Regions from separate parts of the Sporosarcina sp. resist genome, predicted to be linked through region 1. Evidence: riboswitches for the same ligand, from Rfam matches in the RefSeq annotation. Region 1 holds a riboswitch; each other region holds the start of a gene.

What was found. A riboswitch is a leader RNA that binds a small molecule or an ion and turns the genes downstream of it on or off. The one in region 1 is predicted to bind preQ1.
Region 2: another riboswitch for preQ1. It lies ahead of H7992_RS22870 (QueT transporter family protein); the one in region 1 lies ahead of queC (7-cyano-7-deazaguanine synthase QueC).
Region 3: another riboswitch for preQ1. It lies ahead of queF (preQ(1) synthase); the one in region 1 lies ahead of queC (7-cyano-7-deazaguanine synthase QueC).

Annotation. Positions count from the first base shown of each region.
Region 1 covers NZ_CP060287.1:2,213,333-2,223,968, forward strand. Annotated here, with positions in the region: gene H7992_RS10930 (VOC family protein) at 1-256, shown strand, start outside; gene H7992_RS10935 (SRPBCC family protein) at 384-779, opposite strand; gene H7992_RS10940 (MFS transporter) at 1,111-2,370, opposite strand; gene H7992_RS10945 (GDYXXLXY domain-containing protein) at 3,330-3,881, opposite strand; gene H7992_RS10950 (DUF2157 domain-containing protein) at 3,862-4,953, opposite strand; gene H7992_RS10955 (2OG-Fe(II) oxygenase) at 5,150-5,794, opposite strand; gene H7992_RS10960 (hypothetical protein) at 6,271-6,450, shown strand; gene queE (7-carboxy-7-deazaguanine synthase QueE) at 6,563-7,270, opposite strand; gene queD (6-carboxytetrahydropterin synthase QueD) at 7,267-7,692, opposite strand; gene queC (7-cyano-7-deazaguanine synthase QueC) at 7,689-8,354, opposite strand; PreQ1 riboswitch class I at 8,363-8,406, opposite strand; gene H7992_RS10980 (2,3-butanediol dehydrogenase) at 8,583-9,632, shown strand; gene H7992_RS10985 (metallophosphoesterase) at 9,867-10,636, shown strand, end outside.
Region 2 covers NZ_CP060287.1:4,758,015-4,768,650, reverse strand. Annotated here, with positions in the region: gene H7992_RS22895 (O-acetylhomoserine aminocarboxypropyltransferase/cysteine synthase family protein) at 1-885, shown strand, start outside; gene H7992_RS22890 (homoserine O-acetyltransferase family protein) at 917-1,783, shown strand; gene H7992_RS22885 (homoserine dehydrogenase) at 1,741-2,727, shown strand; gene H7992_RS22880 (BCCT family transporter) at 2,768-4,258, opposite strand; gene H7992_RS22875 (excisionase family DNA-binding protein) at 4,465-4,695, opposite strand; gene H7992_RS22870 (QueT transporter family protein) at 4,763-5,245, opposite strand; PreQ1 riboswitch class I at 5,253-5,299, opposite strand; gene H7992_RS22865 (winged helix-turn-helix transcriptional regulator) at 5,560-5,895, opposite strand; gene H7992_RS22860 (nitroreductase family protein) at 6,030-6,659, shown strand; gene H7992_RS22855 (beta-carotene 15,15'-monooxygenase) at 7,204-8,241, shown strand; gene H7992_RS22850 (DMT family transporter) at 8,376-9,245, shown strand; gene H7992_RS22845 (CPBP family intramembrane glutamic endopeptidase) at 9,285-10,193, opposite strand; gene H7992_RS22840 (hypothetical protein) at 10,220-10,636, opposite strand, start outside.
Region 3 covers NZ_CP060287.1:1,798,612-1,809,247, reverse strand. Annotated here, with positions in the region: gene H7992_RS09050 (MFS transporter) at 1-866, shown strand, start outside; PreQ1 riboswitch class I at 893-936, shown strand; gene queF (preQ(1) synthase) at 1,023-1,520, shown strand; gene recQ (DNA helicase RecQ) at 1,567-3,345, opposite strand; gene H7992_RS09035 (hemerythrin domain-containing protein) at 3,400-3,816, opposite strand; gene H7992_RS09030 (SpoVR family protein) at 4,078-5,487, opposite strand; gene yhbH (sporulation protein YhbH) at 5,484-6,650, opposite strand; gene H7992_RS09020 (PrkA family serine protein kinase) at 6,749-8,644, opposite strand; gene H7992_RS09015 (DUF368 domain-containing protein) at 8,770-9,597, opposite strand; gene H7992_RS09010 (helix-turn-helix transcriptional regulator) at 9,785-9,991, shown strand; gene H7992_RS09005 (hypothetical protein) at 9,988-10,470, shown strand.

The DNA of each region.
Region 1 (10,636 bases):
TTCCGTTATTGGTGTGACTGAACGTGACAATAATGCAATAAGTACAAACATGCTTAATTTTATGGGTGAAAGAAAGAATGGGGTATTCATTTTATTAACTCAACCAGGAAGGAAGTGGTTATTTTCTGATAAAAAAGCTGCCATCTATCCTCTTGAGATAACATTAACGGATAATAATAAAATAGTAATCAAGCCTGATAATGAAGTACAAACATTTCCGATTAAGCATGAAAAATCGTCTATAGAGTTGAAATAAAGAATTCTTTTTAATCATATATACGTTTTGGAACTTTGGAACTGTCTACGCCCACATCGTAATTAAATAAGCTGCCAATCATGTTATTAACTGGTTACATTTGGTTAATCAACAGGTGTGATTTAAATTAAGAATAGGGAAGTTCTTGATTTTCCAAATATGCGTTTAGATTTGCCAATGAATAGGCGAATCCTTCTTGGTTAAATTCTACTCTTGTTCCGTCAGGTTCAGAGCTTAATTCAATCGAAAAAAGTATTTGATTTGAATCCCAGTAATACGAAATTTTTTGATTTTGCACGACTTCTTTAATCGTAAATTTCATTGTCATGCTCTCTTCTTTTTTAAGATCATTGTATGAACTTGGCATCAATGTGAAAGTGGCTTGCTCTCCAGCCTTAAAAATGGGTATGTTCCACTTGGAACCTGGAGCATACCAAATTGAAAAAACTTCATCATTGGCAATGGCATTCCAAACTGTTTCTAAATCTTTTTTGATTAATATGGACTTACTGTTAGTCTTCAATATAACAACCTCCGATACATAGTCTCTCAAGTATAAAAAAGGAATGATGGAAACACAAACATATGTCGATGGTCAGATGATCTAACAAAAGATATGATGACTCATGAAAGTAATTGGACAGTAATGGATAATGAAGAGTCGCTTGCAGTCTATGATAATCAAACGTTACAGGTGGCATTCGCTTGTAATCCGAAGAAATAGTTACTAAGCCGAGCTGTAGTATCGCCCTTGGTGACGGTAAATACTTTTAATTTTGAATAAAAACAAGAGCCTTCTGGAAAGTATCCCGGAAGGCTCTAACGCATTTTTCATTCAAGTAGGTAAGATGAGATTAATTCCATAACCCTGCTTTTTCAAGTTTCTTTTTACCTCTAAACGCTAAGATGATAAAGACTATATTGAAAACAAGCATTGCAACGATTGTATAAAGTACTAATGTGTAAGTACCAGTTAATTCAAATACAAACCCATATCCAGGTAAAGCTACGATACCCGCAACAGCTAGTCCTAATGCAGCAGTAGAATAAATTTGACTGAATTCTTTATTGCCGAAAAGGGAAGTTGTAAGAATAGGTCCGAGTGTTCCAACCGATGCAGATACAACACCGAAAATCCCGATTGCAATCATAAAAATTGTTGAGTTATCTGCAATCGTAAGTAACATTCCGATTGAAACCAATCCCGTAATCATTGAGAAGATGGCTGTATTTCGTGCGCCAATCTTGTCGCTTAAGAAACCGAAAACGATAGATCCAACTAGCATACCAATCATCCAAATACCTAATGCATTACCGGCGAATTGAACGGAGTAACCAAGACCCATTGCGAATGTGGGAATATGTTGACCAAAGCTAGCAATTGCTGTTATGAAGAAGAAAAAGATAACTAATGCATAAAATGCAGTAGATTTTCTTGCTACAGCAGCAATTACACCTTTATTAGGCTCAACTATAGTTTCACTTGCACCTTTTTTAACTTCGTCCATGCCAATTGGTAGCAGACCTTTTTGTTGAGGTGCCATTCTGATTGTTAAAATAATAATGGGAATAACGATTGCCATTACGACAAGTCCTAATGTAATGTAAGCGGATCTCCAACCGTTGTTAGCAATAAGGTTTCCAACGATAGGTGAGATGATAGCGCCACCTATTCCAACAAATGCCATCATGGCCCCCATTGCTAATCCATTATGTTTTTTAAACCAGTTATTTATCAATACTGGCCCAGCCATTGTTGCAACGAAAACCGAACCAATTGCCATTGGAATAGCGAATAAATACCATCCCCACACTGAATCCATTAAGCCAAACATAGCAAAAGAACCAGCTTGTAAAATTACACCGACAATAAGTAGTAATCTGATGTCATATTTCGCCATCATCTTACCGGCAATCGGTAAAAATAGCATTGTAGCAATTGAAGAAACACTAAAGTATAATGTCAAACTACCCATACCAATTCCTAAGTCCTGAGAAACGGGTGTTAAAAATAATGCACCTGAGCTATTAATTCCACCTCGTGTAAATGCCGCCATAAGTGACACACCGATGAGTAACCACCAGCCAAAGTGAATTTTTTTCTTGTTATTCATTAAGTTAAACCATCCTTTTTTCTTGTACTTTGATCGTTCCGTATATCGAAATGTTCATTACCTTTTTCCACGATAATACTTACAGCCATATTAATTTAACATTAAACTATCTTATGTGTCAATAAGGTGAATTTTTTTTGTTCGTTAGATTTGAACGCGAATAATTCTAAATAGTAATGTTGAAATAAAGAAATCCATTGGATTGATATGGCACTAGGGGATGCATTATGCCTAATTAGATCAGCTTCTGCGGCGTCATCACTCAGTAAATATTGCAATCCATCAGTTCAATATTACATGTGTTGATTGGCCAAAGTTAATCAGTAAATGACTGCTTACTCCTTCTTTATAGCATATCTTTTTCGAATGTAAGGCAGTTACACTTGCAACCTTTCTTGAAAAATAGCTGCATTTTTTACTTGAACAATATAGACACGCGGTAAAGGTGTTGTGATCGTTTCGTCCAAAGCGAGCAAGAAATGTTCAAGCGAAAATGTAGACTTTTATGCATTTCTTACAAGTGCTTTATGTAAGAATGTAGTTAATCAACAGATGTGGTTCAATCTGTATGTACATTCGTAACACGATCATTCTGCGTCTACTTTCACCTTGTGCATTTACCAAGTAGATCTGTATTAAATTTGGGGAATATCCGAACTTGGGTAACAGATGAATCCTTTTCCATTTATGAGTAGCATCCTTTCACTGAATAACTTTTGTACAGAAATCTTAAACATGATTTTGCTATTATCAATGAAAATGGAGACACTAGTACTTGTAACATATAGTGGAATGCCGATTTACGTTGTGGGCTAACCGAACAAGCGGTGTAGATACAATGATGCATTGGGTAACGAGGACATGGTTTTGAATGAATAGCTAAAAAGCACTAAGTACGGAATCTGAATTGATTCCGTGCTTAGTGCTGTTATTGTGAATTTATAGAAGGCGTGTATGCATTATTTAACCGCAGAAATCTCCTGCAAAATCCCATAGCCATTTTTCACTTTCAAGTGCGCCATCAATCGGCCTTTCGCTGATAAATCTTCAAGTTCTTTGCCGGTGTTTTCCGGTACGAAGTAGCGTTCCAAGCCAAAATCGATGGAATGGACGTTAACACCATCAACATTCTGGTAATCATAACTGCTCAGTTTCCCGGTTAAATAGACGCTACCTCTAGGCTTTTTATCAGATAAACTATCCAACACATAGATATCGTCTTGCTTAACAAGTTTTCCGTAAACAGTTAACCCATTGGAATTCACCGACTTGTTGAGTTTGTCCAAAATCACAGTCGAAATTTCATTTTTCGGAACTTCCTCAATTTCATAACGGAGTGTGACATAATCACCGTACAGTAAATCTCTTGGATCTACTGGCACTGTCAGCAATGCTATATCATCTCCGTATGTCAATGTCCATAATGGTTTGACTGTCAGGCCGATTAATAGGAGAAGGGGGACAGTTAGTGCAACAATGAAACCAATACCCTTATTTTTCATCATGTTCATGTGCAATCACCGTTCCTCTCCGAGTTTTCTCGAACCAAAAACCAAAACCGATTAAAATCAAGCCTCCAACGATAAAGAATAACGATTTTGGCATAAAATTATATGACAAATCGGCGTAGAAGCGGAAGATCAATGTGCACACAATAAGAACCGCTGGCAAACTGCCAATCTTCAAGAAGTACAACAGTATTATTGAAAAAATGATTGTGAAAATAATCGCTGCTATTCCTGTATTGTTTGCCGGTATAAAATCCCCCCATGTACTTGGGAAAGTCAGAAACAGCCCCGCCATTCCATAGACTACTGAACCAAGCCATTCGGATGGCAACTGGTATCGGCCAAATGGATAGAAGGCAAGAAACAATCCAAGTGCAAAGAATGTACATAAAATTAGTACTTCATGCAGATCAAAATAAATGAATAAATTGAATGAAAATAGTAAAGTCAAAATGACATTGGAAATAAATAAAACTTTGGAATGACCCATCCGTCTTTCATTCATCCAAAATAGTAGCGGAATAATTAGTAGAAGCAGATAAGGTAATTCAACCGTTCCATTCAACACTTTGAAACCGTAAATGATGAAGAATAAGCTAGCAGACGCAAAAATGAGTTTGTCTTTCAAGTGATAGGCGAGTGGTAAAATACCGAGGCCCCACATGAAGAAATCTGTATAAACACCTTCACCCAGATTAAACATTTGACCAATTAGAAAAATCCCGGCGCCAAACACAAATACACCAATATAATAGAGACTTCGTGAAGTTTTCGGGTAAATATCTTCCATCTTATGACCACCTGCATAAAAGCCGGCTGTCCCAAGGAATAATAGTAAGAACTTCGCAAGTTTCGGTATTTCTTGCCAATTACCTGCGATGAAGCTAAGAATGCCAACGCCGATTAAAATCGCTCCGATGACTAGCAATACCCGTACAAAACTTAGTCGCTCAGTAGGCAAATATTCTGCTAGAAGTTTGCGTGCCTGATTTGTTTCCAATTGTCCTGTTTGTTCCAAAAAGAGGAATTCCTTCTCAAGGATACGGTACTCTGATTTACTAATTTTCCTCTTCATCTCATTGACCTCCGTTTCTTTTAGACTCCCTTATGCTAAGTATACCCGCAATTATTGAGATGCAACAGTTTCCGTTTTTCGTAAATTAAGTACAATGTCCCTTATCTACTCCTTTCTTTTTTCTATTATCATTCCTGCTTTTTTTACAATTTTGATGGAATTTAACAAAATAAAAAGCACTCATATTGAGCGCTTTTTATCTTAATTTTTGTTTTCTCATCCATTGCGTTGCGACCCACTTTTCTCCGGCTATAACTGGTGCTCCACCATGTAAAGTTAACTTGTTTAAATCATCATCACTATAGAAATACTCGAAATAAACTGCCATACCCTTGTGTGGGGTTACTGAGAGATTCAGTTTAGGGAAAAAAGTTTCTCCGCCTTGTTCTACATCATTTAAGTACATAATGAGCGTACTAATTCTATTATTGTTTGCTACTTTACTTGTTGATGAAAAAAAATCATAATGAGCTTTATACTCTTGACCAGGAGTATACTTAAGGATTTGAATTCCCTCTCCGTGTTCAATAGGAATATTCATGATAGTCGCAATTCTCTTTTCGACTCTAGCAACAGTTTCGTTTTCACTTTCACTTTCTTGAAAAAACATACTACTACTTGTTCTCAGTTCATCTATTTCACGAGTCTTCCCAATTTTTGAACGTTGCATTTTGTCCTTTGACAATTTGATTAGTTCATCACATTCTTCGTTACTTAAAACATTACCTAAAATTACTATCAATGGCTCTTCGAATCTAGTGATTATATCAATTTCTCTGTCTGTTTTTATTTTATTTCCAGCGTGATCAAATATAGTTTGTTCTTTATTCTCCGTTATCATCTTCAAACGACCCCTTAAACTATCTAATTTTCAGAACGAGTACGTTTTATCCCGCATTAACGGGCAGTAAGACCCCCACTTCAAGTCTTAAAGGACACAAGAAGAATAAGTGGGGGATCAAATGCCCGTAAAAGCCCGAATGGTTAGGGCCAACGAGGAGGAATTGCAGTTCATTCCTCCCTGTTGGTTACTTAGGCTTTGCCACAGGACGTGGCGCACTTAGCCTAAGTTCTTTAAACAATCAGTGGGGGATGAAGAACCCCCCTCTGATTGAAGATTAACTTTATTGGTAATGATTATACGTGTTAACGGTCTACTTTCACTTCAAATATTTGATTATAAGAGCATGCTCTTATAGTTTCTTCTTTGAATGATTTTATTTTATCATAGAATTTTAACATATCGCAAATTTGGTAACCATTTTAATGTTGGGATCTTTTCGTTAATATTGTGGCTAATAGTGAGGAAATTTAGATGTGGAAAATGACAACGTGTCGGCTCAATCTGTTGTAAAAGTAATAGTTGAAGTGATTTCAATGGGGAGAATGGAAGATTGGAAGGGAACAAAAGAGGACCTTTTATTAGGTTTATTGCCTTTACAAACCGATCAATTTAGAAAACTGCCTTCATCGATTTATAGTGAATTTCACAAGTAAAAGAACCAAGTGTCGGATTAGAACAATTCCGACGCTTGGTTCTTTATTAAATCATCTTTATATGTCAAAAATAGAGATGCAATACTGATCACAGAGAAATGAATAAGTCTTATCAGACGCCGCGTTTATTCCCCCATAGCAGAGTATGCAATTGTGGCAACACTTTGGCATCATTCATTATAGGGGAGTGGACTGTTAAATCAATTAACCACTCATATCGTTGTAACAATGTCGAAACGAGAAGTGCATCGTCAGTTGTCGTCGTATCGTCATTTCCTGTCTGTAGAAAGAAAGGAAACGCCGGATATCGCAGATGGACCTCTTCCGAAAACTTGAAATCCTTTTCATCGAAAATGACGACTTTCAAAGTAGCAGTCGTTTCAATCAGTTTCTCCATGAACGTATCCAGTTTACTGAAATCCGTCACCATCCCTGAACTTGGTGGTTTTGGGGAAAGCGTGATGTCATCAATTTTCAATAACCAATCCTGCCAAAAAGAAGCTTGCGTTTCAACTGCGACCTTCCAACCTTGTTCGTGGCACAAATCGACAAGTTCCCCAATTCCTTTATGAAGGGCAGGGTTCCCACCTGAAATTGTGACATGTGAAAATGACTGTCCGCCTATTGCTTTAAGTTCATCTATGATTTCTGCCGGCTGTTTCGAAGTGCTTTTTCCCGAACCGTCCCAAGTAAAACTGGAATCGCACCAAGAACAAGAATAATCACATCCAGCTGTTCGAACAAACATCGTCTTTAACCCCATGACCATTCCTTCGCCTTGAATAGTCGGACCGAATACTTCCATAACAGGAATCTTCATAGGACTACCTCCTGTTCAGGACGATAGATGACATAGCTAGTCGGCGTTTCTCGGACTATGACTTGAAGGCAGACAGGCTTGTTGTTTCTAGTTAGAAGAACTTCCTGGATTGATTTGCAAACCTGTTCTGCCAATTTCTCGGTCGTCGGGAAATTGTTCTTAAATTCAGGATGATCATTCAACACAGAATGATCGTATTTATCATGAATGAGGTTTTTGAGTTCCTTGAAATCAATCAGGAAACCGATTGAATCCAGTTCATTTCCTCCAATTGTTATGTTTAAGTAATACGTATGACCGTGCATTACTTGGCATTTTCCAGCATCTTCGCTTGGAATGAAATGTGCCGCAGAAAAATGCATGTCTTTGTTTAATTCAAAACGATATGAATGCTGAACTTGCGGATAAAATTGCTGCATCATTCAGAGACACCTACAGACTTTTTAGATAAATAGGTAGCGAGACCGTCATTCCGTAACACACAGGCAGGACATTTCCCGCAGCCTGTACTCGGAACTCCGTTGTAGCAAGTAAGTGTCTTGTTCTGCACAAAGTCGAACGCACCAAGTTCGTCAGACAAAGCCCAAACTTCGGACTTATCGAGCCACATCAAAGGCGTATGGATGACAAACCGCCCGTCCATAGCTAAATTCAGTGTCACATTCAACGATTTTATAAAATTGTCACGGCAATCAGGATAACCGCTAAAATCCGTTTCACTGACACCCGTAATTAAGTGCCGAGCACCAATCGCATCTGCATAGACCGCGGCAAATGACAGGAATAAATGATTCCTGCCTGGAACGAAAGTCGACGGCAATTCACCTTCTACTTCATTCACTTCAATATCATCTCGCGTCAAGGCATTTGCTGACAGTTGGTTGATCAAATTCATATCCAGTACTTTAAACGATACCCCAAGCTCATCTGCAATTTTTCTAGCACACTCGATTTCCTCCGAATGGCGCTGACCATAGTCAAACGTCACCGTAGCAACTTCACGGAAATTTTTCAATGCCCAAAACAGGCATGTCGTACTATCTTGGCCGCCGCTAAAGACGACAACCGCTTTTTCATTTTTCACTATAAAACATCTCCTTAGTTTTTTAGAGAGGGAGTTTTCGAACCTCTTTTTTTGAACAACGTTAATGATAACATAAATAGGTGATGGAAGGGATTAGAAGAGGGGTTTGGAAACAGTTGCGCACACAATTCTTATAATACAATCCGCGTATTATAAGTCTATCGTTTAATGAATTGTTTAATTAGGTGTATGATAACTATGCAAACAACTTAAGGAGATGAATTATCAATGAGAGCAGCAGTATGGTATAAAGCCAATGATATTCGTGTTGAAGAGCGTGAAGTGAAAGAAGTTCTTGCAAATGATGTAAAAATACGAGTGGCATGGACTGGTATTTGCGGCAGTGACTTGCATGAATACCATGAAGGCCCAGTATTAATTCCAGGAAATGGTCCGGATCCATTGACAAACCAGGAAGCGCCACTAACGTTAGGGCATGAGTTTTCAGGTATTGTTGAGGAAGTTGGTTCTGATGTGACACGCTTTAAAGCAGGGGATCGTGTCGTTATCAATCCGTTGATTACATATGGCACTAAATCGTCTGAGTATGATATATATGATGGCTTCACGTTTGTTGGACTAGGTTCTGACGGTGGATTTGCAGACTTTGCAGTCGTATCTGAGAAAAACGTTTATGCACTTCCGAAAGGTTTATCTCTTGAAGAAGGCGCACTTGTAGAACCGATGGCAGTTACTGTACAGGCCGTGAAAGAAGGCGGATTGCAAGCTGGTCAAACGGTTGCTGTATTTGGTGCTGGCCCGATTGGATTATTGACAATCATTGCTGCAAAAGCACAGGGTGCTAACAAAATTGTTGTATTTGACTTGTCTGAAGAGCGCTTGGAAAAGGCGTTGGCAGTAGGAGCTACACATGTGTTCAACTCAGGTAAAGTGAATCCTTTGGAAGTTGGAAAAGAGATTGAACCTGAAGGCTTTGATGTCTCGTTCGAGGTAGCTGGCGTAGAAATTACGTTGAACCAGGCAATTAAAATCACAAAAACGAGGGGGACGGTTGTTATTGTATCTATATTCCCGAAACCAGTTTCCTTCTCACCAATGGATTTAACGGCTTCCGGTATTAAAATTACATCAACACTAGCTTATGAGCCTGCAGTATTCCAGAAAACAATTGATATGATGGATTCTGGCGAAATTAACCCTAAAGAAATTATTACGAGCCGTATTGAGCTTGAAGAGCTTGTTGAAAAAGGTTTTGATGCGTTAACGAATGACAAAACGCAAGCGAAGATTCTTGTTAAATTGAGCGGCGAACAATAATACGATAGAATAGTTAAAAGTAAAGTACCCTGGTTGCATCTTTGGATGTTACTTAGGTACTTTTTTTAGGTGAATACCGTGGCGGACTAGGTTTATCTATCGCAAAAATAATCATTGATCTTCATGGCTAAAAAAACTATACAAAGCGAGAAGGGGAAGGGAACAATTTTTACGGTTACCATTACTCTCTAACTTTGTTCGGTAATTGATGTGATAAAGTGAGGGAAACAACAGATGTCATTTACAACTATTTTATTAATTTTGCTCGTCTTAGTGATCTATTTACTGTTATGTTTTTATATCGGATACAATGGCTGGGTATGGCTGAAAACAACGCAATTTGCTGCCTTCAAGAAAACCTATATAATGCTCATGATCTTACTTAGTTTGTCCTTTTTCATCGGACGGTTTTGGTCATGGGTACCTATCCAATTCATCGGCGGATTTTGGCTCGTGATTTTTGGCTATAGTTTACTATTATTACCTTTGATCAATCTCGCGATCTGCTTATTGAAAAAGAAATGGATTTTTCAAATCGGATTAGGGACGATATTATTCTTTGTTGTTGTGCTTATCTACGGTTCGTACAATGCTTGGAGTCCCGTTGTCACAACGTATGAGGTAGCTATTGATAAACCAGCTACAGAAAAAGAGTTAAAACTTGTCGTTGTATCCGATCTTCATCTCGGAAGCATTGTCGGTGAAAAGCATTTGGAACGTTTAGTTGCCGAAATTGAGGTATCACGCCCCGATCTAATCTTAATTCCTGGTGATATTATCGATGACTACATTGCTCCATACCTGGATAAAGAGATGGGGAAAATATTAGGGAAACTTCATGCACCACTTGGCGTTTACGCAGTACCTGGGAATCATGATTATTATGGCAATGATGTTGATCAATTAGTTATCGAAATGGATAAAATCGGCATCCATGTACTAGCAGACGAAACAGCACTCGTTTCCGATGACTTTTACATCATTGGTCGAAAAGATCTGGCGGC
Region 2 (10,636 bases), 2.5 Mb from region 1:
CCTGAAAACTTCCGTGCAGCAATTACAGATAAAACAAAAGCAATATTCGCAGAAACAATCGGTAACCCGAGTCTTCATGTACTCGATATTGAAGCGGTTGCGGACATTGCGCATGAAAACGGTCTACCGCTTCTTATTGATAGTACATTTGCTTCGCCATATGGTTCGAATCCTATCGAATTTGGTGCGGATGTTGTCATCCATTCCGCTACAAAATGGATTGGCGGACACGGTACCACGATCGGTGGAGTTGCTGTTGATGCGGGTACATTTGACTGGACGCAAGGGAGGTTTCCTGGCTTCACAGAGCCTGATGCGTCATATCATGGTCTCCGTTACGGAATTGATACAGCAGCGGCGGCATTTGCGACTAAACTACGCGTTCAACTATTGCGTGACTTCGGACCTTGCTTAGATCCAGATAGTGCATTTAATTTCCTCCAAGGACTTGAAACACTGCATTTGCGTGTGACAAGACATAATGAAAATGCCGTTAAAGTAGCGGAGTTCTTGAAAAAACATCCATCTGTCGAATGGGTAACATATACAGGCAACGAAGATCACCCATCTTATGACCTTGCGAAAAAGTACTTGAAAAACGGCTTCGGTTCCATTATTGTATTTGGTATTAAAGGTGGACGGGATGCAGGCCGGAACGTGATTGATAACGTCAAAATCTGGTCGCATGTTGCGAATGTTGGGGATGCAAAATCACTAATTATCCATCCAGCTTCAACGACGCATCAGCAGCTTGGGCCTGAGGACTTGAAAAAATCAGGTGTGACTGAAGAATTGATTAGACTATCGGTGGGCCTTGAATCCGCGGAAGATATTATTGCAGACCTTGCACAAGCAATCGAACTAGCGGTACCAGTAACAGTATAATTTTTTGGTGACAAGAAAGGGCGTGACAATCGTGGAGACGGGGATAGTGGAAATCGGGCATCTGGTATTGGAATCAGGAGTCGTCTTGGTAAATGTACAGCTTGCCTATGAAAGAACGGGCAGGTTGGATGCACCCCATGTACTTGTTTGTCATGCCTTGACAGGAAGTCACGTGACAGTTGGAACGGATGACTATCCGGGTTGGTGGAGCGGTCTTGTCGGCAAAGGAAAAAGTATCGATACAAATGAATTATCCGTTATCTCTTTTAACGCACTTGGCGGAAGTGACGGATCAACAGGACCGTTAACTGTAAATCCGGACACAGGCGAGCTGTATAGAAATTTATTTCCAGAAGTAACGATTCGAGATATGGTGCATGCAGAACGGAGAGCGCTGACGGTATTAGGTGTCAATCGATTAAGGGCGGTCATCGGGGGTTCGCTCGGTGGCATGCGTGTACTGGAATGGGGCATTATGTATCCCGAGGGTATGGATATTCTTTTCCCGATGGCGGTGACACCACAATTAACTAAAATTGGGAACATGGAATCTCCTTTTGGGAATAGCAGAAATGACATGGAGAGCTTCTACCCCTTAATCCGTGCCATGAATACGCATGACATCGGCCGTGGTCGAGGAGGCGTTGAACTAGCTTCCTGCCTGATATCTGCAAAAGTGGTGGCGTTTGCGTTTACACACGATCCGATGTTTCCGACGGATGAAATTCGAACGTTCGCCTATATGATTCCCAACTCTATATATTGTTTGGTCAATACAAAACATGGCTATGAAAGTTTTTTAACGGAATTTGAAAAATGGGGACTCATCATCAAACAGTCCATGGAGGTGGCGTTATGGCGTCAATCAAAGTCGCTCTACTTGGCTTCGGCACTGTAGGTGAAGGGATTTATAGGATTTTGAATGAAAGGAAAGAAGAGATTAAGCGGGAAATGGGCTGTACAATCGACATTGTTTCCATTTTGGTCCGGGATAAGGAGAAAGAACGTCTAGCGACACCTGGAACGAAGATAACGGATGACATTCAAGAAATCCTGTTAAATCCGGACATTGACCTCATATTTGAGGCGATTGTTGGAGAAGAACCCGCTTATACGTTTCTTTCGGATGCAATAGAAAAAGGTTTTCATATAATAACTGCGAATAAGACCATGTTTGCGAAACATGGTCCGGCGTTACTAAAACATGCGGAGTTCCGTGGAGTTTACGTTGGGTATGAAGCAACGACGGCGGGTGGCATACCGATTATCCGTACGGTGACAAACTTGTTACCGACAGACCGGGTGTTACGAATTAGAGGTATTTTGAATGGCACTTCCAACTTCATCTTAACGAAGATGCGGGAAGAGGGAATTCCATTTAAAGCCGCGCTTCACGAAGCACAGACGCTTGGCTATGCGGAAGCGGATCCGACGGACGATATAAGTGGCAAAGATGCCTTTCGGAAACTGATGATTTTGAGTGCACTTGCATTCGGTACGCAACCAAATTGGCAAGACGTTTCGGTTGTTGGAATCGACAAGATTACTATTGAAGATGTGGCGGATGCATCTAAGGTTAAGCTTCGTTATCGGCATGTCGCTGATATTTTGATTGACGAAAAGGGGACATTGCACGGAAGTGTTGGCCCGGTACTTATCGGAACTCATCATTCGCTATATGGTGTCGAAGGTGTGGACAACGCAATCATCGTTGAAACTGACTATCTCGGTGCCTTAACACTTGTCGGTCCGGGTGCAGGTATGTACCCAACGGCAAGCGCAATGGTCGGAGACTTCCTTCAAATGATTGGAAAACGTGAAAAGGTTCTTGTTAATAGTTAAGAAAAAGCGATTCCATTTATGGAATCGCTTTTTCTAGTTATTATTTTAATTTCATCAACTTTAATTCGGCTTTCAACGCTTTGAGCAACGCGACAACCATGAGCAGCATGACGAAAGAGAAGGGCAATGCAGCGATGATGATCGTGTTTTGCAAAGCGGTGAGGCCGTTGACAGATAGCAAAATGAGCGCAATTGTCGATTGGATAACGCCCCAAATGAGCTTCACATTATTCGGCGGTGTCAACGAACCATTCGTTGACTGCATGCCAAGGACAAATGTTGCTGAATCGGCTGAAGTAACGAAGAACGATACAATCAATAAAATTGCGAAGACTGATATCATGAACGACATTGGCATAACATTGAACATTTCGAAAATCGTCAGTTCTGTACTGGATTGCGTCAAGTCGACAAGCCCTTTTTTCTGGATATCAATCGCTGTCGTTCCAAACGCTGAGAACCAGAATGTAACCAGCAAAGTAGGTGCAGCAAGTACGCCAATCATGAACTCCCTGATTGTACGGCCTTTTGAAACACGGGCAATGAACATACTGACAAACGGTGCCCATGAAATCCACCATGCCCAGTAGAATATTGTCCAGTCGTCAAGCCATTTCCGGTCGGTAGAGTCCAATGGTGCTGTACCGAAACTCATTTGGACAAGGTTTGAAAAGTAGCCGCCAAATGAATCAGTGAACATATTGAAAATGAGTAATGTCGGTCCAAGAACGACGATAAATCCAAGCAGTGCAAGAGCAAGGACTAAATTTGTATTCGATAAATATTTTATGCCCTTACTTAATCCTGACCATGCAGATGCAACGAACAGGACCGTGACGATTGCGATGATGACAAATTGTGAAAAGATATTGATCTCAACACCAAATAAGTAGTTTAGGCCTGCATTAATTTGAACAGCGCCGAAGCCGAGTGATGTAGCAACGCCGAATGCTGTTGCGAAAACGGCGAGTACATCGACGAGAGTACCCCATGGTCCAACCATTTTTTCACCGAATATCGGCTTCAATGTTGCTGAAATTAATCCCGGTTCCCCTTTGCGGAACTGGAAGAAGGCTAAAGATAGCGCAATGACTCCGTACATGGCCCATATGTGAATCCCCCAGTGAAAGAAAGATTGACGTAAGGCTTCTTTGAAAGCAGCATCCGTATTTGGATCTTCCGAAGCAGGACTGATTGCAAAGTGTGATAATGGTTCAGCGGCACCATAAAAGACTAGGCCGATACCCATCCCGGCGGAAAACAGCATGGCAACCCATGTAACTGTTGAAAACTGCGGACGGTCCGTATCTTTTCCAAGCCGGATTTTTCCGTATGGACTGACGATGAAAAAGAAACTGAGCGCTAACATAAATGACATGAGCAGCATATAGTACCAACCGAAAGACGACGCAACAAAGTTTCGGACATTCGTTGTAACAGCCTCAAAACTTTCAGGTGCAAACGCGCCATATCCGACGGTCAAAATAATCAGACCAATTGTGATGTAAAAGACATTTGAAATTTTCTTCATAATTCCCCCTCGTGGAGCTGGTAATTTGGAAACAGCTTCTTACTATACTAGCAAAGCATATTGAAAGCAACCAATCGATGTATTTAGTATTTTCTCTTATAGCGATTTCCATACCTTTAACGGAACGATACCCTATCTTAAATAAAACAAAACCGGCTGAAAATCCGTAGATTTTCAACCGGTTTTTCAATCTTCATCTTTGTTTTTCAATCTTCATCTTTAATGTCACGATCGGGTGGAATAGGTTCGTTCCGCCATTCATCGATTTGGTGTTTTAACATTTCGAGCTGTTCTAAATAGAGTCCAAACTGATCTTTGTTAATAAGGAATTTTTCACCATCATGGACGGAACGGATGCGACCTTCCCGCACGTACTTTTCTACTTGTTCGACAGGCATACCTAGATGTTCAGCGGTTTCTTGGATTGTTATGTACATCGATCCATCTCCTTAAAAAATCCCTCTATTTCAATCGCTAACAGTGAAATGGAGGGGATGGGTTATGTTAAATAAGTTTTTCGAATTTCAAACGTTTATTTAAAATCATCATAATCGGAATCCCGATAGCCATAACGACGAATTCACCTATTGCGACTGTTAACCAGGTAAGTAGGAAAGGCAGTTCTAATGCTAGATTCAACTCGAAAGCAATGATGAACATTGTAAAGGTGAAAACAAGCGTGTTGAAGACCATTCGCTTGAATATTCCAGATATGAATTTAGCAGAGAAAATCGTAATTGAAAGGGCTAGGATTGATTGGCTTACCCCAAAAAATAAGTCATACATACCAAGTGGGGAAAATAAGTTTGTCACAAATACACCAAGCACAATTCCAAATATGAGCTTTTTATTGAACACGACAAGATGGTTGAACATCTCAGGGATTCTAAATTGGATGGCTGAGTATGCTAATGGTGCTATTAATAGGGAAACAGCTACATATAAAGCGGCGATAATCCCGCTAATGGCCATTGTTTTTATTTTCATTATTCATTTCCTCCTAGTTTTTTTAGCGTGGGATGGTTGACGAACCACGTGTTAAAAAGCCTGCAATCCAGTGTATCATAGTGTTTTTGATTCGTACATGTCAATACATGTGAAAAATGAAGAAGTAAGAATTTGGATAGGATAAATATCGATGTTCGAAGTCTTGTTGCAGCCATGGAATAGCTGGATATAAATGATTGAGAAAAGTGTAGGAAAGATGAATGTGGTTAATTAGGGCAAGGGAAAAGAGCTATCAACCTCTAGGGGAAATAGCTCTTCTTTGGGAGTTTAATGAATTCTCTAACCTTTCTGATCTAAAGGTTTGTTCGCTTTGCCATCCAGTTCCGTATGGCAGTAATAACTTCTTTTAATTCCATCCCGCTGTCCGTTAGCTCATATCCAACTATAGTAGAAGAAGGCTCAAGTTGTTTTTTTGTAACGAGGCCTTCTTTGATTAATTCATTCAACCGTTCTGTTAAAAGTCGATCTGATATCCCTGGAATACCTTCAGTGATTTCATGAAAACGCTTGGGTCCGGACATTAGTGTATAAATAATTACCCCCATCCATCTCTTACCAATAAATTCAATTGTATCGTGAAAGTTGTTGCAGACATGTGATGAATTCCCACAATTTTTCGGTTGATTCACTAGTCGAACCTCCATTCTGCTTTATCTTTCATCTATCTTAACATGTATCGTTAGGGTTGACATAACAAACTTACTAATGGTAAGTTGAATGCAGGTACTTACTATTAGTAAGTTTTAGAAAGGGAGGCAATACAATGACTACAACATTGAACTCACATTTATATAGTGTAATGAAGGACAGAAAATCGGTAAGAGTGTTCGATCCGAACGCTACAATCGCAAAAGAGGAAATTGCAGAAATGCTGAAGCTGGCAACAATAGCTCCTTCATCTAGTAACCTGCAATCTTGGAGTTTTATAGTTATCCAAGACCCCGAGGTGAAGAAAGAACTGCAAGTAATTGCTAACAATCAAGTCCAGGTGGGGGATTCATCTGCCGTTATCGCTGTCTTAGGTAATATCGATGCGTATAAAAAGGTGGAGCAAATCTATACACAAAATGTTGCAGAAGGTCATATGGATGAGTCGATTAAAGATCGTACGATTGCCAGTACGAATGCGGTCTATCCAACTATTCCAAGAGAGGCAAGAATGAATATCGCTTCTTTCGATGCAGGGCTAGTTTCTATGCAATTGCTGTTGATTGCCAAAGAAAAAGGCTATGATACTTCAACAATAGGTGGCTTTGATAAAGTGAAATTTGCTGAGAGATTCGACCTTCCTAGTGATCAATTCCCAATTGTACTGATTGCCTTAGGAAAGGCCGCTGCCCCGGCATACGGGTCTTCCCGCTTGCCTTTAGATGAAGTTGTGCGTTTTATATAAGAAATTTATTGCCCGGGATGCTACATGCATTTCGGGCTTTTTTGTATACAGATTTTTAGTTTATATTAATAACAATTATTGACATTATGTTAAGTTGTATTTATGGTTAATACTAATTAACTGTTAATCGGAACGAAAGAAGGTGTTGTAATGGATTCTAGGTTATCTAACAATATGAAAGAGATTATTAAACGTAGAAGAGATGGATTGCAATCAGATTCCGAATACCAAGATGTGATTGAAAATAGGCATCTGTAAAACAAGTGAGCTAACGACAAGGTTACGAATTACGTCAAGTACTGTAAGCCAATTATTAAACAGACCTGAGAAAAATCAATAAAGAAAATCGTAGGGAATTGAAAATAAAACTCGATCAATTAAGAAGGATAGCCTATTTCGAAAAACTTACATAAATTGAGCAAACGATTAACGAAAAGTAGTAGGAAAAGTTAGGAAAAGTTAGGAATGAAGGATATTCAGGAGTTACATCGTATATTTCAAAAGTTGGAAAACATTATAACTCAAAAAAAGTGAGGTGGATAACATGGTATATAAAAGGGAATCAATCCATATTGTATGGCTAATCTTATTATTACTTGTTTTGGCTTCTAATTTTGCTTTATACCGCTCTTCCTTTGGGCTTAACCTGTTGCCTACAAAAACGAATGGTGTCGTGCTAGGTTCCATCCTTGATTTAACCATTGTGGCACCCGTTTTATTTTTAGCTTGGCAACGTAAAATGAGTTGGAAGTATCTCATTGTGTTGATGGCTGGGGGCCTTATGGTTGCACGCTTTATGATTCCGATGGAGTATTTAGCTCCTTTTAAGACGATTACGTTAGCAGGTTTTGTAATAGAAGGTGCACTCGTTTTACTTGAAGTTCTGTTGTTAGTAACTCTTTTTAAATATTTACCCGAAATCATTCAAACGGTGAAGAAAAGCCCTTTACCACTTTTATTTTCTTTCTCTCATGCAGTGGACGAAAAGGTAAGAAAGCATCCGATTATTCAAGTGATTTGTTCGGAAATGCTCATGTTTTATTATGCTTTTTGTATTTGGAAAAAGAAACCGCAAGAAAAAGACAATACGTTCACACTCTACAAAAAATCAAGTTTAATCGCCTTTCAAGTGATGATGATCCATGCAATTGTGATTGAAACAATCGGTATTCACTGGTGGTTGCATGACAAATCATTTATTTTATCGCTTATTCTGCTAGTGATAAACATCTACTCAGTCCTGTTATTTTTAGGTGATATTCAAGCACTACGCTTCAATCCTTTGCAGATAGAGCATGAAAGTATGTATGTTTCTCTAGGTTTGATGAAGCGTATGGAAATTCGATGGGAAGATATTGAGGAGATAATAGAAGACCCTGATGTATTGGAACAAAAATTTTCGAAGAATACGATTGATTTTATTGCACGTGATTTTGAGAAAGTGTACCCGAGTGTCCTATTAAAGTTGAAATATCCAGTAGAAGCGACACTGTTGATGGGGGTAAAGAAATTCTATGATCAAGTAGCTATTCGAGTAGATGATTCGGAGAGGTTTAAAGAACTGGTGAAGCAAAAGTTATGAAGATAGATGTTGTATCTCACCGGTTTAGCTAGGTTCGTATAATCACTTGTGGATTCAATTAAGTAGAATTAAGGTATTGGAAAATTTGATTTATGTGGTATCTTCTACTGTAGAGAGAGTAAGGGGGGATCACTTTGTCACAACGTATTTCATATCTAGTCGTGCTGGTAGGTGCGATACTTTGGGGGACGACTGGCACAGCCCAAACATTCATGCCGCAAACGATTCATCCGTTGGCAGTTGGGGCATCGAGGCTTGCTATAGGGGGTTTTTCGTTACTAGTTATTTTGCTCATTATGCGTAAAATCGATTTTCGAAATTGGCCTTGGAGATCTACCCTGTATGCAGCTATTTCGATGGCCATTTTTCAGTATTTATTTTTTTCTTCTGTCAGATTAACGGGGGTTGCTATAGGCACGGTCGTCACAATCGGAAGTGCTCCAGTTTTTTCTGGAATCATTGAATGGTTACTAGCAAAACGCCGTCCGACTCGGGTGTGGATCATGGCGACAGCACTTGCAATTATAGGCTGTGCACTGCTCTTTTTAAATAAAGATGGAATCGTTGTAAATCCAGTGGGAATCGCGATGTCACTTGGGGCTGGATTGTTGTTTGCCTTTTATACACTTGTCAATAAAGACGTACTAGACAAGGTAGATCCTGTGCCTGCTGTTGCGGTTATCTTTTCGATGAGTGCGATAATGCTCATGCCATTCTTGTTTTTATTCGAAACGGAAGGGCTTATGACGGGGCGTGGAATTTCTGTTGTGTTGTATCTTGGGATCGTCACAACCAGTGTGGCATATATCCTGTTTTCTGCCGGATTGAAACGGATACCTTCATCGTCAGCAGTCACCCTGTCACTTGCTGAACCACTTACTGCTGCTATATTGAGTGTGATTGTTGTAGGTGAACGACTGACAGGAACGTCGTGGATGGGTATTGCGATGTTGCTTGGTGGAATTCTTGTGTTGACGTTGAGTGGTAGGAAAGTGAAGGTTTGAACAGTCTTTTTGTTTTTGAAATTCAAAATACAGGAAGCTTTAAAGGCTTCCTGTATTTTTTTGATTTTTCGATTTGGAATAAAGCTTTGTAGCGATAAAACCGACCAAGATTAGCATCGTTGCTAGGATTCCACCTTCTAGGCCGAATGCACCACCAGTCAGCCAATCATGTCCCTCGGCTAGTTCAACGCTATAGATGCCATTTGGTGCTGTACCGCTTACCGCAAATCCAAAAATATTCCCTTGGAAGTAGTTCCACGTAATATGATAACCAATCGGCAGCCACAAACTTTTTGTGGCGTCAAACATATAAGCGAATAAAAGCCCGACCAGTGCAATATTCATTAATCCTAAAAGACTTACATTTGGATTTGCACCATGGGCGATGCTGAAAATTAAAGCGGATGCTACGTAGATAACCCACTTTTTATTTCCCCTACTTGCCATGGTGGACATGACATATCCTCTAAAGAACATCTCTTCAAAGATTCCGACAAGAATAAATAGAACTAGAAAAGTAATCGTAAATATTGAGAAATGAGGGTTTGACAATGAATTAAGGAGTGTCACATTGCCGGTCGCCATCAATACAATAAAAATAAAGATAATCGATAATGCACCAAGAAACAGTCCAAACCATAAGTCTTTCAACGAACCTCTAAAGCCGAGCTCTTTCATGGAACCCTTATTTATAAAACGCCATAGTAAAAAAGTAATCACTATTCCACCGACTGTACCACCGCCTTGCATTAAAAGGGAAATCCAAGGGTGTGAATCGAAAGCAGTTTGCATATCGAGATAACTAAATCCCTCACTAAAAGGTGCTTCAGTGAACATCAATAAAAGAATCCCAGGAAGTGAGAATAACTGTTGAACAATTAGCATGGCTATAAAGGTTAGTAAAATAAGCCAGCCAGCCCTTACTTGACCTGATTGGTTTTTAAACATCTTATCCCTCCCAATTTCCACTGTTTTCATACCGAATAGTCGTGAGCTGTCTGTCGCGGTTGTGCTTGCCGAATGGCTGCAAGTAGTAGAAGAAACATGATATCCATAACTAAGGCGCCCATTGTCAGCATGAATGTAAGTGTGATCCATTGGTCCTCAGCTATATTCATGGAAAATGACATGAGCATAAGCACGGATAAGTGGATAGCTATATAAAATGTATAGACACTTTTCGTCTGGTTTATCAATGCTTGATTAGCATAGTCATTGACAATACTTTTTAGAACAGCGAAAAGAAAATAGGCGACAATCAGTTTTAGGACGAGTAAAGCAAGTGAATAGACTTCCCAAATACCGAGATAATGCGCAGAAAGATTAACGAAAATTGCCGGGAAAGAAATGACTATGCCTAGTCCAGCTACGATTCCTGCTTTTTTTGCATG
Region 3 (10,636 bases), 410 kb from region 1:
TGGAAGGGCTAATTGTACCAGCTGCGTTCACTTTCCTGGCAAATCGTGCAGAAGAATCTAAACGAGGTAAAAGTGTTGCAATTTCAGGTGCATTCGTTGGATTGGCAGCGATTATCGGTCCAGCTTATGGTGGTATTGTGGCAGCTAAAACAAGTACACCTTTCATTATGGCGGTCAACGGCAGCATCATGATGCTACTGGCAATACTTGCATTCTTTGTTCTCCGATCGTTTACATATGTACGAAAACAGCCTTCAAAAGGAGCTGACAGTTTCCGTGTCAGATATCTTTTCCAACATCCGGGGATGGTCAGAGCATTCGCGGGAGCATTCTTCTTAATGTTCTCACAAGGTGTACTTGCCCTTGTGTTGCCGCTAAAAGTTGAATCACTTGGATTTGATACCAAAACAACGGGGTTGTTACTAAGCACATTTGGCGTCGTCGCTATTCTCATCTTCTTATTGCCCATCAATCGAGTTTTTGACCGTGTACGGCCAGTTGTGACACTTGCATTCGGAATAACACTTATGGGATTAAGTATGCTGTTCCTGAGTCAAGTTGAGGAATTGAATTACTTATATATTGCAATGTGTATTTATGGGGCTGGATTCGCTTTCCTCTTCCCATCCATCAACTCGCTGCTAATCGATTCTTCATCTCCTGAATTTCGCGGGAAAGCATATGGTTACTTTTACGCGTTCTTCTCGATTGGTGTCGTTGCAGGTTCAAGCTTGATTGGATTCTTGGACTTGGAGTACCGAGGCGCTTTCATGCTGACAGGATTCATCCTCCTCGCTGTCGCTTTATATGCCTTGATTGGCTTGAAGAAAAAAGGATCTATTGACAAATCATCGCACGTCCTATAATGTCAGATACGAAATGAATACCCTGTTCGGGAGAGGTTCATAGCGACCCTCTATAAAAAACTATGGATGACGGAATTTACGCCATGTGCATTCGATATGGCCGTTTTCCCGGCGCCTATGGACCTCCCTGACAAAATATACGGGAGGTTTTTTTAATTGGCTGGAAGAGATGAAGCAACATTGACCGACTTAACTTTGCTCGGCAATCAAAACACGAAATACGTGTACGAGTACAACCCCGATGTTTTAGAGGCTGTCGACAATATGCATGTGGATCGCGATTACTTTGTTAAATTCAACTGTCCGGAGTTTACATCACTTTGTCCGATGACAGGGCAACCCGATTTCGCGACGATGTATATCAGTTTTGTGCCGGATAAAAAACTTGTGGAGAGTAAAGCACTCAAATTATATCTATTCAGTTTCCGAAATCATGGCGACTTTCATGAAGACTGCGTCAATATTATTATGAATGACATAATCAAACTAATTGAACCGCGTTATATCGAAGTATGGGGGAAATTTACGCCGCGTGGCGGCTTGTCAATCGATCCTTATTGCAACTATGGCAAACCCGAAACAAAATATGTACAAATGGCGGAACACCGGATGATGAATCACGATATGTATCCGGAAAAAGTTGATAATAGATAATTTGATAACAAAAAACCATCCGGACTGTTCATTGTCCGGATGGTTTTTATGCGTTTTGCATTTGAAAAGTCTTGATTTCTTCCATGAATGCTTCCCCGTATCTTTCCAATTTCGCAAGACCAACACCATTTACTTCGAGGAAATCATCATTTGTAACAGGCATTCTTGCCGCCATATCACGCAACGTTTTATCTGAAAAGACGACGAACGGCGGTACACCCGCTTCTTGAGCCAGTTTCATACGTAGTGCACGAAGCTGGTCGAATAGTGGATCATCATTCGCAACTTGCATTGTAATAACAGTCACTTTTCGATTGACTGTCACTTTACCTGTCAGCACATCTTTCCCTTGTTCACTGACGTAAATGGTTGGAAACTGCCCATTCTCCACGCCAAGATAACTTTCTGAAATGATGAACTCGATGAAATCAGATATATCTTTTGCGCTACGCCCTTTCATTAAACCGTATGTCGTTAATTTATCGAAACCGAATTCAATCACCTTCTTGTTCCGAGATCCTGTTAATACTTGTGCAATCATCGCCTTGCCAAACCGTTGTCCCATTCGAATGACACATGACAATACTTTTTGAACGTCTTCAGTCACATCCGTACTTTCACGTGTGTCGGTACAATTTGCACAGCGACCGCAGTCCTTCACATCTGTCTCTCCGAAATACAAAATAATGAATTTCTGAAGGCATGTTTCTGTATGGCAATAGTCAATCATTGACTGCAATTTTTCAAGCTCTGCCGGAATTCTGCTTGGGTCTTGTGATTGATCAATCAAGAAACGCTGGGTTTGTACATCCTGTGATGAAAATAGCACAGTACAAGCACTGTCAAGCCCATCACGTCCTGCACGCCCTGCCTCCTGATAATAGCTCTCCATATTTTTCGGCATCTGGTAATGAATAACATAGCGGATATTGGATTTATCAATTCCCATGCCGAATGCATTTGTCGCAACCATGACTGACGCCTCATCATTCAAAAAACGGTCTTGTCCAGACTGACGTTCAATATCTCCAAGTCCAGCATGATATTTCGCAACAGACACTCCACTTTTTTGAAGAATGTCGTGCACATGATCAACCGCTTTTCGTGTAGCAGCGTAAATAATGCCCGCTTCTCCTTCATTTTTACGGACGTATTCTTTTACAAATTTTTCACGGTCTTGCCCTTTGACGACCGAAAAAGTGAGGTTTGCCCGCTCAAATCCTGTCATAACCGTATTATTTTCACTAATTCCAAGCTGACGGCAAATATCTTCCCGGACAGCTGGTGTGGCAGTAGCTGTTAGTGCAAGGAGAACCGGCTTTTTATCAAATAGAGAAACAATACTGCTTATATTGCGGTAACTTGGACGGAAATCGTGACCCCATTGCGAAATACAATGTGCTTCGTCAATAGCGACCATCGGAATTGTCATCCGCCGCAACTGATTTTTGAAAGACGGTGAGTCAAGACGTTCAGGGGCGACGTAAAGAAGCTGATACTCGCCCAACACGGCTCTCTCCATTGTTTCAAAGTATTCCTCTGATGAAAGTGAACTATTGATGTACGCTGCGGGAATCCCTACTTGGTGGAGTGCATCGACTTGGTCTTTCATCAGTGAAATAAGTGGTGAAATAACAAGAACGGTGCCATCCATCACGAGTGCGGGCACTTGGTAACAGACAGACTTCCCGCCCCCCGTTGGCATAACGCAAAGTGTATCCTGATAGCTCATAACGCCCCGGATAACTTGCTCCTGACCTGTCCTAAAAGAAGGATACCCAAAATATGTTGTCAATATTGATAAAGCTTTTTCGATTTGGACCATCTCCTAACTATATATCAAAGAAAAAAGCACCGGTTAATGGCGCTTAAAGTAGTATTAGTTTTCAAAAAGCATGCGTTCTTCATCGCGGCTATGTATTTCATTGACGACGATTAATGCATGAAACCTATGAAGTACAGCAGGACTCAGATTTTCGTCCTCACGCAGTTGTTCAATATCCTTCACGATAATCCGTAGCAAATCATGGTCTCGTGTCAATTGAACAACAGTGTCCTTCAGATCAGGATTCCGTTCGGCAACTTCTCCGTAAAACCCTTGTTCTTCGGCATCCGCGTGACTGATAACACGTGTCTTCCAGTATTCAATTAAATCATCAGCCGCCTGGTTCGCCAACGCAAGATCACCCTGTTGAAGAAATTCCATCATGCCCTCTGTCTTACTAACTGCCCCTGAAAGTCCGCCTTCATGAATTGCGCGGTGGGAGTGTAGTTTCTTAAGTGCTGGTCCAGCCATTTCATTCACTCTCCCGTCTTAAGCTTTACTTTAAGAATAACAGATTATGCGGCGTATTGAAATGAAAGTCCGTTCGCCATTATATGAATTTCGTTTTCATTGATGTTTTACCTTTTGCCACTTCAATTTCCACATAAGCACCATTAACGAATGTATCTCCCAGTCCATGAACCTTTACCCCATCGGAATCTGGACGAGAAAAAAACCCACAACCGAAAATCCGATCGCGGGATAGTACTACTTCTAACTATTGGTTATCACTTAAACATACCGTCGATATACCTTGTTCCGATCATATGAATAGACGACTTGCAAATTCTCTACATACGTTTCTAGATGTACAATCCGTCCCCATAATTGATAAATATAAGGAAGCACACTTTCTAAATACTTAAGATCCAGCTCGGTCCCCTCGTATTTATGCACCAAATACAGTTCTCCGTTGCGCAAGTAATCTCCATTTTCAACTACGATATATGGAAAACCACCGTTTACACGCATGGATACTAGTTGATTTCTTACATTTTCATAATCTTTAGTAGTAATTTGATAGTTGCCGCCCTTTTTTTCAAAGAGATATAAATCTTCCTGTTGAACTAACTCTTTGGTGACATAGTTGCGGATAAAGGATATATCCGATTCAATTTCTCTCACTTCAAAGATTTTTTCTATACCCGTGTTAGGCTGGACCCCTAACCTTCTCAATTTCTCCGTCGGATTATTGTATCTCTTTTCAATATCCTCGTAAATTTTCAATCCTAGATAATAGGGATTAATCGAGGTTTTCGAAGGCTGGATAACATTCGCATTCAATGTAGCAAATTCGATTGTTTCATCTGAGGTTAAATCCATTTCCCTCAAAATACGTTGATGCCAAAAAGATGCCCAGCCCTCATTCATAATTTTCGTTTCAAGCTGTGGCCAAAAGTAGAGCATTTCCTCTCGCATCATCGTTAATATATCACGTTGCCATTCTTCCAGTTCACGACTATACTCCAAAATAAATAGCAAAAGATCTTTTTCCTGATTTTGAGGTACTTTCTTTCCCTTTGGTGTTGTTACTTTCTTCTCTGCCGCTTTTCTATCCAAATTCCATAAATCATCATAAGGCGTTTTCCGTATAATTTCTTCTTCAACACTTTCCTCATCCAAATCATCAGCTGGCCGTTGAGGCCTTAGTATAGAAGGATCAATATGTTCCTGAATGGCTAATACAGCATCTAAAAAACGTTCTACCTCATCTTTACCATGGATCATTTCATAATTCGCAATGCGCTCAGCCGTTGCAGTCATACTCTCTACCATGTCTTTTCTTGTGTTAGAGAATCGAACATTATTTTTGAAAAAATCACAATGGGCAAGAACATGGGCAACAATAAGTTTGTTTTGAATAAGGCTGTTCGTATCCAGCAAAAACGCATAACAAGGATTTGAATTAATGACTAACTCATAGATTTGACTCAAACCAAGATCATATTGCAACTTCATTTTATGAAATTGCTTTCCAAAACTCCAATGAGTAAAACGGGTTGGCATCCCATACGCTCCAAATGTGTAAATTATATCGGCAGGGCAAATTTCATACCGCATGGGATAATAGTCGAGACCAAATCCAGTTGCGATCTCTGTGATTTCATCAATCGCACGGTGAAGCGCTTTTATTTCCGTCAATCGAATCCCTCCAAGTTTTTATGGAAGAAGCTTTTAAGCGCAAAGTAAACATCTCGTTTTTCTTTCAATATATAATGACGGAATTTCGGGTCATCGATTTTTTTAAATGAGGACATCATTGTTGAAAAACGATTATAGGCATTTACCTCACCGTAACCAAACATATTGGAAACAGCCATAAGTTCTTGAACAAGTTTTATACATTTTTCATTATCAGATGACATATTTTCTCCGTCAGAAAAGTGAAACGGATAGATATTATAGCGTACAGGATTGTATTTATTTTCAATCAATTCAAGTGCTTTTATATACGCGGATGAACAAATAGTACCCCCACTTTCCCCTTTCGAGAAAAAGTCCTCTTCAGTCACCACTTTTGCTTCTGTATGATGCGCAATAAATTCAAATTCAACTGTTTCATATTTCGTGCGCAAAAAATTAGCCATCCAAAAGAAAAAACTTCTCGCCATCATTTTTTCGAAATTACCCATTGATGCACTCGTATCCATCATGGCAAGAACTACTGCTTTAGATTCAGGTTTTTTCACATCGTCCCATGTTTTAAAACGTAAATCATCATTGTGAAAGGGTGCAATTTCAGCTTTCCCTTTGATGGCATTCCTTTTAATAGCAGTTAAAATCGTTCGTTTTTTATCAATATTTCCGATAAGTCCTTTTTTTCGGATATCATTAAACTCAATTTTTTCAGCCGTGTTTTCGGCCTGCTCTTTTTGTTCCAAATCCGGTAATTCCATTTCTTTAAACAAGGCATCCTCTAATTCAGCAATCGAGACTTCTGCTTCATAATAGTCTTCCCCCGCTTGATCCCCGGCTTGTTTCCCTGTCCCTGGCCCACTTTTCCCCTGCGATCCATCTTTCGCAACCACATCACCTACTTGGCTATCTCCATTTCCTTGCCCTACATGCTTTGATTTGTCATGATTGTATCGAATTTTATATTCATCTAGCGAACGTATGGGGATTTTAATAACGTCCTTACCTTTTGACAAAATAATACTTTCCTCACTGATTAAATCAGGCAAGTTATTTTGAATAGCTTCTTTCACTTTATCTAAGTGACGTTGCTGATCTTGATGGCCCTTTCGGTGAAGAGACCAGTTTTCTTGTGAGATAGCAAAATGTTCATTGTCTTTTTCACTCATCTTCATCCACACCCATCTTTTAGCCAATGTATGCTTGTGATTTTTAGAAAAAAACAAGACCAATGCTTCATCAGTCTTGCTCATTTATCTTCCAGCATTTATCGATTTAGTAGACTTCCAACATAGCGCAACAATTCATTTGCCGAAATTGAATTATAACCATACTCATCGATAAGTCGTGCGATGACTTCATTCACCTTTTTAAGATGCGATTCGTCTGGAGTTTTGGATGAAGTCGTAATTTTGACAACATCTTTTAAATCTGAAAACAGTTTCTTTTGAATGGCTTCTCGCAAACGCTCATGGGAATTATAGTCAAAACGCTTTCCTTTCCTTGCATAAGCGGAAAGTCGAATGAGAATTTCCTCTCGAAAAGCTTTTTTAGCATTTTCCGAAATACCAATTTGTTCTTCAATGGAACGCATCAATTTTTCGTCCGGATTCATTTCTTCTCCTGTTAAAAAATCTCGCAATTTGTTTTTATTGCAATAGGCTTCAACATTATCGAGGTAGTTATCCATCATCGATACCGCGGACTCTTCATATGAATAAACGAATGCTTTTTGGACTTCTTTCTTTGCAATTTCATCAAATTCTTTTCTTGCGATTGCAATATAGTTCATATACTTTTCACGGTCTGCTTGTGAAATGGAAGCATGCTGGTCTAGCCCATCTTTCAAAGAACGTAAGACATCTAGTGCATTAATTGAAGAAACTTCTTTTCGAATGATAGCCGATGAAATTCGGTTGATGACATAACGTGGATCAATGCCGTTCATTCCTTCATTCGGAAACTCCTTCTTCAATTCCTCTACATCCATTTGATTAAATCCTTCAACACTTTCCCCGTCGTAAAGACGCATTTTCTTTACAACATCGATTCCTTGTTTCTTAGAATCTTCCAGACGTGTCAACACTGAAAATATCGCAGCTACCTTAAATGCATGTGGAGCAATATGAACATGCGTCATATCACTTTCTTTAATCATTTTTTCGTAAATACACTCTTCTTGGCTAACTTTTAGATTATAAGGAATCGGCATTACAATAATTCTTGAGTGAAGAGCCTCATTTTTTTTATTGGCAATAAAAGATCGGTACTCTGTTTCATTGGTATGCGCAACAATTAGTTCATCTGCGCTAATCAACGCGAACCTGCCCGCCTTAAAGTTACCTTCCTGGGTCAGCGATAATAAATGCCATAGAAACTTCTCATCCAGCTTCAGCATTTCCTGAAATTCCATCATGCCTCTGTTTGCTTTATTCAATTCACCGTCAAAGCGATAAGCACGCGGATCCGATTCGGAACCAAATTCGGCAATTGTAGAAAAGTCGATACTTCCCGTTAAATCCGCAATATCCTGTGATTTTGGATCGGAAGGTGTAAATGTTCCAATACCGACACGTTTGTCTTCCGAGAAAAAGATTCGTTCTACCAGTACATTTTCAATTTCACCATCGTATTCTTGTTCAAGTCGCATAGAATTTAGCGGCGACAGGCTTCCTTCAATACGAATACCATACCCCTCTAAAAAATCTTTGCGTAAATGCTGCGGGATTAAATGTAGCGGATCTTCATGCATTGGACAGCCTTTGATGGCGTAAACCGCACCCTCGTCTGTTTTGGAATAGTTCTCAAGTCCGCGTTTCAATAAAGTCACGATTGTAGATTTACCACCACTCACTGGTCCCATCAACAACAAAATCCGTTTACGAACTTCTAGTCTTTTAGCTGCGGGATGAAAGTATTCTTCCACAAGCCTTTCGATTGACTCTTCAAGTCCAAAAATCTCTTCTCCAAAAAATTGATAGAGCCTGTTACCATCTTTCTCCACTAATCCAGAGCTTTTAATCATATTATAAACACGTGAATGTGCTGTTTGTGCGACTTCTTTTCTGTCCTTCACTATGGCTAGGTACTCAGCAAACGTGCCTTCCCACTTAAGTCTGTTTTCTTCTTCTCGGAAATTTCTTACTTTGTTTAATATATCCATCAATTTCCCTCCAGTCAGGGCATGTTTTATCCATAGTATGCGAGGAGGGAAGTTATAATGACGGTCAATATGAAAAGTGCCACATCCAGAAACGGTTCAATCCGTTTCAGATGTGGCACTTTTCACTACTTATTGACGATTGATGTTTTGCTCTGTGAATTGAACATATTCGCGACGACGAGACCTGTAAAGAACGCAATGACACTCATGACAAACGGTGTTCCACTTTCAGGAATCCCGGGATAGATGACGAATAACGAACCTACAATAAGTCCGATAATCACAGCAAACATGATGTACTTAAAATGCTTCAGCAAATAACTGATTGCTTTGTTGCTGACGATGAACCCCACAATGATTCCTGCACCGATAACAGCGATAATTGATAAATTAAAGTTCGATAATGCACCAATTGCCGTCGAGTAAACGCCCAAAACCAGCAAAATGAATGAACCGCTAATACCCGGCAATAACATGGCGATACTTCCCGCCCATCCAGCGAAAAAGAGTCCAATCGCATTGGAGGCAGTCAGGGATGTAATGACTGCTGTATCTTGTGGTTTAATGAATGCCAGTGAAGCGAGTGCTCCTCCAACTAATAGAATGACTATGAAATGTTGCCATGTAAAATTTCTTTTCACACCCGCTTGCTTTGTAATGAAAGGTAGTACGCCGACGACAAGACCCATAAAGAAATACTGAGTAGGCGCAGGCTGATTTTTAAGTAAGTATTCGATTACCTTACTGAACAATAGAAGTGTGATTCCGATTCCAATACCTAACGGCAATAAAAATCCGATGTGTTTTTTCCAATTACGGCTGAAAAACCCGCTAATCGATGCTAGTAATTCATCATAAATACCCAAAATGAACGCAATTCTTCCTCCGCTCACACCAGGAATAAGATCGCTAATCCCCATAAAGAATCCACGATATAAATTTCTCCACTGCATAACTATAGTTCCTCCAATATCAATTGACTGTTCTTAGTATAACACTTTGACGTGCCTATAAGTAAGAGGGTAAGTGACAATTTAAGCCTACTACATGTAAAGCAAAGCATCCTTTTTGTATAGTTAACTTTACAAAAGGAATATCATACTATACAATCAACTTAACATTCAGCAAGGAGGAATCCATTTGCTTACAAACCGCGTGAAGGAATTAAGAGCGCGTTTCAATTTGACACAAGGTGATCTCGCCGACAAGGTTGGGGTAACAAGACAGACAATCGTCTCGCTCGAAAAGGGTAGCTACACCCCTTCCCTACTACTAGCTATGAATATCGCAGAAGTGTTTGAAATGCCGATTGAGAGAATTTTTTCGAAAGAGGAGAAAAATAAATGAGTATGTACATTACAGTGTTTTTAAGGATTATGCTACTGCTATCTCTAGCGGTAATGGTTTTTGATTATTTAAGGGTGGAGCAGCTATATATTCAAATGGACCGAGGCTTTATTGATGGGTTTGAAGTCTTTATCACTCGATGGCCAGGGTTTATTTTTATAATTATTGTCATTTTATTTGTCATCATAAATACCATACAATTTATTCTCGTCCGTAAAAACAAACACTCTATTTTGAATGCATTCTTAGCCGTAGAATACGATGTTTCAGACGAACGAGCTGTTCAAATTACACTTAAAGCAGTCAGTAATGCATTCATCTTTATTTTAGTTTACTCATTTTTTATTGTTGGATCTTATATGTTCATTCCAAATTATTTTGTTGATTATATTTGGTATCCACTCTTTACAACAGTCTCCATTCCTATAGTTGGATTGCTGACGTATTTAATTTCATTTAAAGTACTGCAACATAAGTAATGAATATGTGCGGATTTCAGATGAGAAGCTTAACCTAACCTTATCTCTTAGAATTTGACAATTATTACATTTAGTCTTCATGTATCGGGCACCTTTTATTATGATTCAACTATATATGTTGAATAAATGAATACGGCGTATGCGCTTCACAAGGGATTATGGTAGG